Regions from separate parts of the Bacillus sp. DX3.1 genome, predicted to be linked through region 1. Evidence: a T-box and tRNA genes for the amino acid it is inferred to sense, from the RefSeq annotation. Region 1 holds a T-box; the other holds one or more tRNA genes.
What was found. The T-box of region 1 lies ahead of argS (arginine--tRNA ligase). A T-box ahead of a tRNA ligase gene usually reads a tRNA of that ligase, here a tRNA-Arg.
Positions count from the first base shown of each region.

Region 1 (4,833 bases):
GGCGTTATTAAAAGGAAATGAAGTTGTTCACTTCATCCATCGCCATGAAATTGAAGGCGTAACAATGGAAGAGATTATGAACAACTTAGAACAAGCTTTTGAAAAGCATTGCTAAAAAAGGGGGAATCGTTCTCCCTTTTTTTCTTTATATTGAGGTGAAAAGATGATTGTAACTACAGCAGGACGAACGAATGAGAGAATGACAACATATGCAAAGAACATTGCGAAAGAATTACAGTGTTCTTTCATTGTGCGAAATGACGTACCCGTATACAAGTTACACGAGCAGTATGAGCAAGACGTACTTGTCGCTGGAAAAAATCGATTAGCTATTTACCCAAAAGGTACGGAAGAATCATTTTTCTTTCATCCGAACTCTGCGATGTTTCGTGTGAAGCGATTAATGCGAGGAGAGAACGATCCATTCCTGCAAGCAGCAAAGCTAGAAGAAGGAATGAGCATGCTCGATTGTACACTTGGGATGGCATCGGATAGTATTGTAGCAAGTTATGCGGTTGGACGAGCGGGAGAAGTAATGGGACTCGAAGGAAATCGTTATATGGCTTACGTAATTGGCAAAGGTCTGCAGCAATGGGATGCAGGTATTGCAGAAATTGATGAAGCAATGAAACGAATTATAGTACAGCAGACAGAGCATTTTACTTTTTTGCAGCAATGTGAAGATAACAGTTACGACGTTGTATACATAGATCCGATGTTTGAAGAGACAGTCATAGAATCAGATGGGATTCGTGGTTTAAAACACTTTGCTTTGTATAACGATGTCACGGATGAAACAATTGCGGAAGCAAAGCGTGTGGCGAGAAAGCGCGTTGTATTAAAAGATCATTTTCGTAGTACACGTTTTGAAAGACATCACTTTTTTGTGTATAAACGAAAAAGTGCGAAATTTCATTTTGGTGTAATTGAAACTTGCTAATTTTCCGAAAAGATGTATAATAAGCAATAATAAATTACATATGATGTTGTAGATGAAGAGAGTAGTCCTATTCAGAAGAAAAGCGAGCTAGGGGTGGTGAGAGCCTAGTGCGGAGAAGGGGATGAAGCGCACTTCGGAGACGCTGCTTGAAATGAATAGTAGAGTAAGCCGGGGCCCCCTGTCCTCGTTATAAACGGGAAAGTGGTTCGAATCGAACAACAAGGGTGGTACCACGGGTGATAACTCGTCTCTTTTTTAGAGACGAGTTTTTTGTGTTCAAAAAATGAGGAGGGATCGTATGGAATATAAAATTCAATTTGCAGGATGTCTATCTCAAATCTTACCATCAGAAGTATCGTTAGAGCAGATTACAGGATTGATTGAAACGCCGAAGCAAGATGAATTCGGAGACGCTGCATTTCCTTGTTTTATACTTGCAAAGCAATATAAAAAAGCACCAGCATTGATTGCGAAGGAAATAGCTGAGAAACTAGACGATCCATTTTTCACAAAGGTAGAGGCAGTTGGGCCATATGTAAATGTATTTTTCAACCGCCATACAGTAAGTAACAAAGTGTTACAGACAATTTTAGCTGAAAAAGAAGAATATGGACAGAAGCATTTTGGTCAGGAAAAGACGGTAGTGATTGACTTTTCATCTCCGAATATCGCAAAGCCGTTTTCAATGGGGCATTTACGTTCAACGATGATCGGAAATTCATTAAAGCATATTGCTGAAAAGTGTGGCTATGAAGTTGTCGGCATTAACTATATTGGAGACTGGGGCACGCAGTTTGGTAAGTTAATTACCGCCTATAAAAAATGGGGTAATGAAGAGCTTGTGAAAGAAGATCCGATTCGTGAACTATTTAAGTTATATGTGCAATTTCATGAAGAAGTAAAAGAGAACCCAGAGCTAGAGGAAGAAGGACGTGCGTGGTTTAAAAAATTAGAAGATCACGATGAAGAAGCGGTCTTTTTATGGAATTGGTTCCGTCATGAATCATTAAAAGAATTCTCTCGTATTTATGAATTACTCGGTGTGGAGTTCTTTAATTTTCAGGGTGAGGCTTTCTACAATGATAAAATGGATGATTTCGTCCAGCTTTTAGAGGAACATCATTTATTAGAAGAATCAGATGGCGCGCAAGTTGTAAATTTAGAAAAAGAGGGGATGCCGCCATGTTTAATTAAAAAATCAGACGGGGCTACGCTGTACGCAACGCGGGATTTAACAGCGGCATTGTATCGTCAAAATACTTATAAATTCGATAAAGCACTATATGTAGTAGGAGCAGAACAAAGTTTACATTTCTCACAATTTTTCAACGTATTACAGAAGTTAGGGTTCGAGTGGGTAGATGGGATGGCTCATGTACCATTTGGGCTCATTTTAAAAGATGGCAAGAAAATGTCGACACGTAAAGGGAAAGTGGTATTACTGGAGGAAGTGTTAGAAGAAGCCATTACACTTGCGAAACAAAATATTGAAGCAAAAAATCCAGGTTTAAAACAGAAAGAAGAAGTTGCAAAACAAGTTGGAGTAGGGGCAATCATTTTCCATGATTTGAAAAATGAACGTATACACAATATTGAGTTCTCAATGGAAAACATGTTGAAGTTTGAGGGAGAAACAGGACCGTATGTACAATATACACATGCACGTGCCTGTTCGCTTTTGAGAAAAGATCATGTTGAATTTGAAGCAGAAGACTTCGTGCTAAGTGACGATATAAGCTGGAACATTATGAAACTGTTACATGGATTTCCGCAAGTAATTGAAAATACTTTTGCAAAATATGAACCATCACATATTGCAAAGTACTTATTAGATGTTGCACAAGCATTTAATAAATATTATGGAAATGTTCGTATTTTAGAAGAGAATGATGAGAAGGAAGGCAGACTTGCACTTGTATATGCAGTAAGCGTAGTACTGAAAGAAGGATTGCGTTTGCTTGGAATGGGAGCACCTGAAGAGATGTAAGAATTACAATGAGGTTCAAGTAGATAAATTAAAAAGATGAACAACTCAAAAATGAACTTAGGTTGTTCATCTTTTTATGAGTAAAGTCACTTTGACTTCGAGAATAAGAATTAATGTTGCTTTTTTACTTTCCAAAGAAACAAACAAAGATAGCATAAGAGAAATAGACTAAAGATGTAGAATGCATTTGTTAATCCGAATAAATCTGATAAGCTACCGCTTAATATGGGGCCGAAAAACATACCAATCGAATAGGCTGTATTGTAGATAGCAAATAGTATACCGTATGCGCGAATTCCGTTTTGATCTGCAAGATATGTAAGTTCTGGGAGGGCGGGTGCTAGTAGAAAACTAAAGCTCATTCCAAGTATCGCAAGTACAAATATTTCAAGAGCGATATGAGAAACAATTGCTGTAAATGGGAAACAGAAAGCAGCAATAATCATCCCAATCACCATCGTTTGTTTTCTTCCAAACTTAGTTGAAAGTGTTCCAATAATTGGAGCGGTAAATCCATATGCGAGAGTTGGGACAGCGAATAATAGTCCAATTGTTCCAGGGCTGAGGTGTAAGACATCTTGTAAGTAGAGAGGAAGAGTTGGCTCTAAAGCGCTAGGTAAGGCCGATCCTAGTATAATAATGCCAATAATCATAAATAGGGAACGCATCTTGAAAATAGATTGATAGGAAATTCGTTGCTTTGTATCGTGTTTTGGTTCATCGCGAAGTAATGTAATGCGTAATATACCGTCAACGAGAGCGATGGTTGCTGCGACAATAAAGGGAAGATGATAACCGCCCCATTGATATAGTAAACCGCCAATTGTTGGGCCAAGTAGCATCCCAGCTGCTTGACCAGATAAAGCTAAACCCATTGCTTTTCCGCGTTCTTGGAGAGGAAACACATCTGCAAGAAGGGCTAATCCAGCTGTCCATGTTGCAGCTGCAGATATACCTTGTAGCATTCGTGCTAGAACGAGTAACATAAAATTATTTGCAAGTCCAAATAATATAGTTGCAGCTGCGAGTCCAAATAAACCTAGAATCATAGGAAGGCGTCTTCCTACTTTATCAGAGACCATCCCTAAAATGGGGGTAGCAAGCAGTAATGTAATGGCATAGCTACCGAATAAAAAGCCAATCTCAGTTTGCGAAGCACCGAGTGTTTCTGCGTATCGTGGTAAGATTGGCACAATCATTCCATATATAAGCATATCAGTAAAGACAGATACTGCTACAACCCATAAAGCAGCTTTTTGTATGCGAGACATTTTCACCTGAGCTTTCATCATCTTTCCTCCGCTTTGTTCTTTTCTTCTAATCCAGATAGCATTTTTTCCATTTTTTCAATGAAACGAAGCTGCATCTCACATTGTTCATAAATATTTTCAAAAATAAGGGTTACATGTTCTGGAAGATCTATCATTTTCTTTTTAATGGACTGTCCAGCTTTCATGTTTTCGTACATTTCTATAATTGTCTTTTTTTGATCTTGTAAAGCGGATGAAATGTTTTGAATTGAAACAGTATCGGTGTTGAAAAAAGTGAGCGCTGTATATAGCTGCGTTGGGAAAGCGACAGAAGATTGCTGGAATGATTGTATCATTAGTGAATGAAACTCATTCTTTCCAGCTGCTGTGATACTGTAAATCGCTTTGGAACGATTTCCTGTTTTTTCAACAGCGTCTAGTTCTACTAATCCTTCTTTATCCATTTTTTTTAAAGCGTGATAAATGGAAGCAGGGAAAACGCCTGCCCAAGTATCAGTTTGTGCGGATTGCATAGCTTGCTGTAATTCATATCCAGACATAGGACCGTATTGCATCAGTAAACCAAGTACCATTAACCTTGTCATATATAGCCTCCGTTCTATTGGAAAACATTTAATACTAAACGTTTAGTATTA
Region 1 is NZ_CP128153.1:2,124,071-2,128,903, forward strand. Features, by position in the region: gene QRE67_RS10305 (BrxA/BrxB family bacilliredoxin) at 1-115, shown strand, start outside; gene QRE67_RS10310 (class I SAM-dependent methyltransferase) at 164-940, shown strand; T-box leader at 981-1,195, shown strand; gene argS (arginine--tRNA ligase) at 1,239-2,927, shown strand; gene QRE67_RS10320 (MFS transporter) at 3,038-4,216, opposite strand; gene QRE67_RS10325 (PadR family transcriptional regulator) at 4,216-4,782, opposite strand.

Region 2 (4,833 bases), 1.3 Mb from region 1:
AGACACTTGCAACTGCGTCTCCTGTTCTAAAAAAGGCAACAACCTCATTAAAGTGGCAAGGTCATAATTGTTGATATCCATTTTTACAATTAAAATCATAAAATATGCCTCCATTCATTTTTCTCTCTCTGCCTTTTTAGCAAAATATGAATTGTGCGTCATTTTTAAATCAAAATATGATGATCAAAATTCTTACAAATCCCGAATTTTCATTGCAATTTACGACTATATCAATTTTATCTCGTAAAAGCCCGATTGGTGAGGGCTAATAATCAGTGGGGATGAAGAAAGCCCCCACTGATTAAAGTTTCACTTTATCTAAACAATCTACTTAATCATCCTTTTGATTCGCTCATCACTAACCGCTAACAATCCCTCAAGCTTTTCTTGTTCAGTCCGCAAATTCTGTTCCATAAATCTAGTTAATTTTTATCGTGTTAATTTGTTGTTGTTTAACTTTTCAAGTTGTTTGTTTAGACTATAACGCAGTGAAACTATTGGTGAAAGCTTGGGATGATGATGGATATTATGTATTATCATTACTCATTCAAGAAGCGGAATTGAATTTTTATCAACAGCATCTACTGGAAGAAATAATTCATCATTATGAGCAGTTATATAAATACAAATTTAAAAAACGACATAAACCCCTTCTTTTTAGGTGGGAGAGAGCATCCGGCCATGCATAGAAGCGGTCAGATCCTTTTCCTGCCCAGACATAGTGAAAACAAAGAGAGAAGACGAGTGCAGGTCACCTTTTGTTATCCATAGCCGCAGCTTATATGTCGAAAAATCAAAATGGATTTATATAGTTAGAACAAATGAAGAATGTGTTGACGCAAAAAGAGAGCACAACCATTAGAATTAAAATTTCTAAGATTGGTACTCCTCCCTCACAAGTAGAGTATACCATATTTTAGAAAATCCCGAAAAGCGCAAGTCACGGAAGGAGAAAAATCATGGCATGTTTTAAAGAGAATAAAAATAAAAAAGGTGAAACACGTTGGTTATTCAAAATATTGGTAAGAATTGATCCTGAAACAAGAAAATACAAATATACTACACGCAGAGAATTTACTTCAAAAGGAGATGCTGAACTGATAATTGCAAGAAGTAAAAGGAGGAAAATACGTATCTGAAAGTAAGAAAAATTTTAGTACGGTTATGAAAGAATGCTTCAGACAGTATGAACGATCTGAAACGACAAGAAGAATTTATCTACATGTCACAAAAGAATGGAATAAAGAAGCAATTGATTGATTGATAAATTGGTTGAAATTCTAGAATTTGGGTCAAAACAAAAAAAGCCGTCAGAAGCGTTGTTAAATCAACATTTCTGACGACTATAAAGTCTATGACCCGTACGGGATTCGAACCCGTGTTACCGCCGTGAAAGGGCGGTGTCTTAACCGCTTGACCAACGGGCCATGGCTCCGCAGGTAGGACTCGAACCTACGACCGATCGGTTAACAGCCGATAGCTCTACCACTGAGCTACTGCGGAATATGGTGGGCCTAAATGGACTCGAACCATCGACCTCACGCTTATCAGGCGTGCGCTCTAACCAGCTGAGCTATAGGCCCTTAACTTTAATACAGGGGCAGTAGGAATTGAACCCACACTGGAGGTTTTGGAGACCTCAGTTCTACCTTTAAACTATGCCCCTAAGTGGTGCCGGCTAGAGGACTTGAACCCCCAACCTACTGATTACAAGTCAGTTGCTCTACCAATTGAGCTAAGCCGGCATGTTTATGTATAAATGGTGGCTCGGGACGGAATCGAACCGCCGACACGAGGATTTTCAGTCCTCTGCTCTACCGACTGAGCTACCGAGCCAAAAAATGGCGGTCCCGACCGGGGTCGAACCGGCGATCTCCTGCGTGACAGGCAGGCATGTTAACCACTACACCACGGGACCATTGGTTGCGGGGACAGGATTTGAACCTGCGACCTTCGGGTTATGAGCCCGACGAGCTACCAGACTGCTCCACCCCGCGACGATACAATATTCTTTTATAAAAAATGGAGGAGGAAGAGGGATTCGAACCCCCGCACGGCTCTCACCGCCTGTCGGTTTTCAAGACCGATCCCTTCAGCCAGACTTGGGTATTCCTCCGTGAAATTGAATCTAATAAATTCAATTTATTACTTTCGAGTTATAATCCCGATGAGTGAGTTGCTCTTGATAACAAAAAAAACCTTTAAAATAAATGGAGGAGGTAGAGGGATTCGAACCCCCGCGCGACTCTCGCCGCCTGTCGGTTTTCAAGACCGATCCCTTCAGCCGGACTTGGGTATACCTCCATATTCATATTAAAGTGGAGCCTAGCGGGATCGAACCGCTGACCTCCTGCGTGCAAGGCAGGCGCTCTCCCAGCTGAGCTAAGGCCCCATGTTAAAACTATCGGGAAGACAGGATTCGAACCTGCGACCCCCTGGTCCCAAACCAGGTGCTCTACCAAGCTGAGCCACTTCCCGTTAATAAAGCGCGCCCGAGAGGACTCGAACCCCTAACCTTTTGATCCGTAGTCAAACGCTCTATCCAATTGAGCTACGGGCGCATATGGTGCCGAGGGCGGGGGTCGAACCCGCACGGTGGTCACCCACCGCAGGATTTTAAGTCCTGTGCGTCTGCCTGTTCCGCCACCCCGGCATGTCATACTGAAAATTGGAGCGGAAGACGGGATTCGAACCCGCGACCCCAACCTTGGCAAGGTTGTATTCTACCACTGAACTACTTCCGCAAGACATGTATGAGTTATTAGATTAAAAGTGCGGGTGAAGGGAGTCGAACCCCCACGCCAAAGGCGCCAGATCCTAAGTCTGGTGCGTCTGCCAATTCCGCCACACCCGCAAAATTTTAAAATGGTGAGCCATGAAGGATTCGAACCTTCGACCCTCTGATTAAAAGTCAGATGCTCTACCAACTGAGCTAATGGCTCTTAAATGGCTGGGCTAGCTGGATTCGAACCAGCGCATGACGGAGTCAAAGTCCGTTGCCTTACCGCTTGGCTATAGCCCATTAATTAAGAAATTATAAAATGGTGGAGGGGGGCAGATTCGAACTGCCGAACCCGAAGGAGCGGATTTACAGTCCGCCGCGTTTAGCCACTTCGCTACCCCTCCGACATAATATGGTGGAGGATGACGGGCTCGAACCGCCGACCCCCTGCTTGTAAGGCAGGTGCTCTCCCAGCTGAGCTAATCCTCCACTTTGCCTGGCAACGTCCTACTCTCACAGGGACAAGGTCCCAACTACCATCGGCGCTAGAGAGCTTAACTTCCGTGTTCGGTATGGGAACGGGTGTGACCTCTCTGCCATCATTACCAGACTATTTTTTTGAGACAAACACTATTATACCTGATTGAAATAAAAAGTCAACAAGTTTTTTTATGTTCTCTCAAAACTAGATAACATTGCTTCATATTATATGGTTAAGTCCTCGATCTATTAGTATTCGTCAGCTCCACATGTCACCATGCTTCCACCTCGAACCTATCAACCTGATCATCTTTCAGGGATCTTACTAGCTTACGCTATGGGAAATCTCATCTTGAGGGGGGCTTCATGCTTAGATGCTTTCAGCACTTATCCCTTCCGCACATAGCTACCCAGCTATGCCCTTGGCAGAACAACTGGTACACCAGCGGTGCGTCCATCCCGGTCCTCTCGTACTAAGGACAGCTCCTCTCAAATTTCCTGCGCCCACGACGGATAGGGACCGAACTGTCTCACGACGTTCTGAACCCAGCTCGCGTACCGCTTTAATGGGCGAACAGCCCAACCCTTGGGACCGACTACAGCCCCAGGATGCGATGAGCCGACATCGAGGTGCCAAACCTCCCCGTCGATGTGGACTCTTGGGGGAGATAAGCCTGTTATCCCCGGGGTAGCTTTTATCCGTTGAGCGATGGCCCTTCCATGCGGAACCACCGGATCACTAAGCCCGACTTTCGTCCCTGCTCGACTTGTAGGTCTCGCAGTCAAGCTCCCTTATGCCTTTGCACTCTACGAATGATTTCCAACCATTCTGAGGGAACCTTTGGGCGCCTCCGTTACACTTTAGGAGGCGACCGCCCCAGTCAAACTGCCCACCTGACACTGTCTCCCGGGTCGATGAGACCCGTAGGTTAGAATTTCAATACAGTCAGGGCGGTATCCCACCAGCGCCTCCACCGAAGCTAGCGCTCCGGTTTCAATGGCTCCCGCCTATCCTGTACAAACTGTACCAAAATTCAATATCAGGCTACAGTAAAGCTCCACGGGGTCTTTCCGTCCTGTCGCGGGTAACCTGCATCTTCACAGGTACTATAATTTCACCGAGTCTCTGGTTGAGACAGTGCCCAAATCGTTACACCTTTCGTGCGGGTCGGAACTTACCCGACAAGGAATTTCGCTACCTTAGGACCGTTATAGTTACGGCCGCCGTTTACTGGGGCTTCAGTTCAGAGCTTCGCTTGCGCTAACCCCTCTCCTTAACCTTCCAGCACCGGGCAGGTGTCAGCCCCTATACTTCGCCTTACGGCTTCGCAGAGACCTGTGTTTTTGCTAAACAGTCGCTTGGGCCTATTCACTGCGGCTTTCCGTTAAGAAAGCACCCCTTCTCCCGAAGTTACGGGGTCATTTTGCCGAGTTCCTTAACCAGAGTTCTCTCGCACACCTTAGGATTCTCTCCTCGCCTACCTGTGTCGGTTTGCGGTACAGGCACCTTTTATCTCGCTAGAAGCTTTTCTTGGCAGCGGGGAATCAAAGACTTCGCTCCATAAGGAGCTTCCCCATCACAGCTCAGCCTTCACGATAAGCGGATTTGCCTACTTATCAGCCTAACTGCT
Region 2 is NZ_CP128153.1:827,888-832,720, reverse strand. Features, by position in the region: gene QRE67_RS04035 (4'-phosphopantetheinyl transferase family protein) at 1-99, opposite strand, end outside; gene QRE67_RS04030 (Arm DNA-binding domain-containing protein) at 960-1,139, shown strand; tRNA gene QRE67_RS04025 (tRNA-Glu) at 1,356-1,427, opposite strand; tRNA gene QRE67_RS04020 (tRNA-Asn) at 1,429-1,503, opposite strand; tRNA gene QRE67_RS04015 (tRNA-Ile) at 1,507-1,583, opposite strand; tRNA gene QRE67_RS04010 (tRNA-Trp) at 1,596-1,666, opposite strand; tRNA gene QRE67_RS04005 (tRNA-Thr) at 1,670-1,745, opposite strand; tRNA gene QRE67_RS04000 (tRNA-Phe) at 1,761-1,836, opposite strand; tRNA gene QRE67_RS03995 (tRNA-Asp) at 1,843-1,918, opposite strand; tRNA gene QRE67_RS03990 (tRNA-Met) at 1,921-1,997, opposite strand; tRNA gene QRE67_RS03985 (tRNA-Ser) at 2,024-2,116, opposite strand; tRNA gene QRE67_RS03980 (tRNA-Ser) at 2,212-2,304, opposite strand; tRNA gene QRE67_RS03975 (tRNA-Ala) at 2,320-2,392, opposite strand; tRNA gene QRE67_RS03970 (tRNA-Pro) at 2,405-2,478, opposite strand; tRNA gene QRE67_RS03965 (tRNA-Arg) at 2,488-2,561, opposite strand; tRNA gene QRE67_RS03960 (tRNA-Leu) at 2,565-2,653, opposite strand; tRNA gene QRE67_RS03955 (tRNA-Gly) at 2,670-2,744, opposite strand; tRNA gene QRE67_RS03950 (tRNA-Leu) at 2,774-2,854, opposite strand; tRNA gene QRE67_RS03945 (tRNA-Lys) at 2,867-2,942, opposite strand; tRNA gene QRE67_RS03940 (tRNA-Gln) at 2,948-3,022, opposite strand; tRNA gene QRE67_RS03935 (tRNA-Tyr) at 3,043-3,126, opposite strand; tRNA gene QRE67_RS03930 (tRNA-Val) at 3,136-3,211, opposite strand; rRNA gene rrf (5S ribosomal RNA) at 3,217-3,332, opposite strand; rRNA gene QRE67_RS03920 (23S ribosomal RNA) at 3,432-4,833, opposite strand, start outside.
Region 2: it has a tRNA-Arg gene. The T-box ahead of argS (arginine--tRNA ligase) is inferred to sense a tRNA for this amino acid. The anticodon was not compared.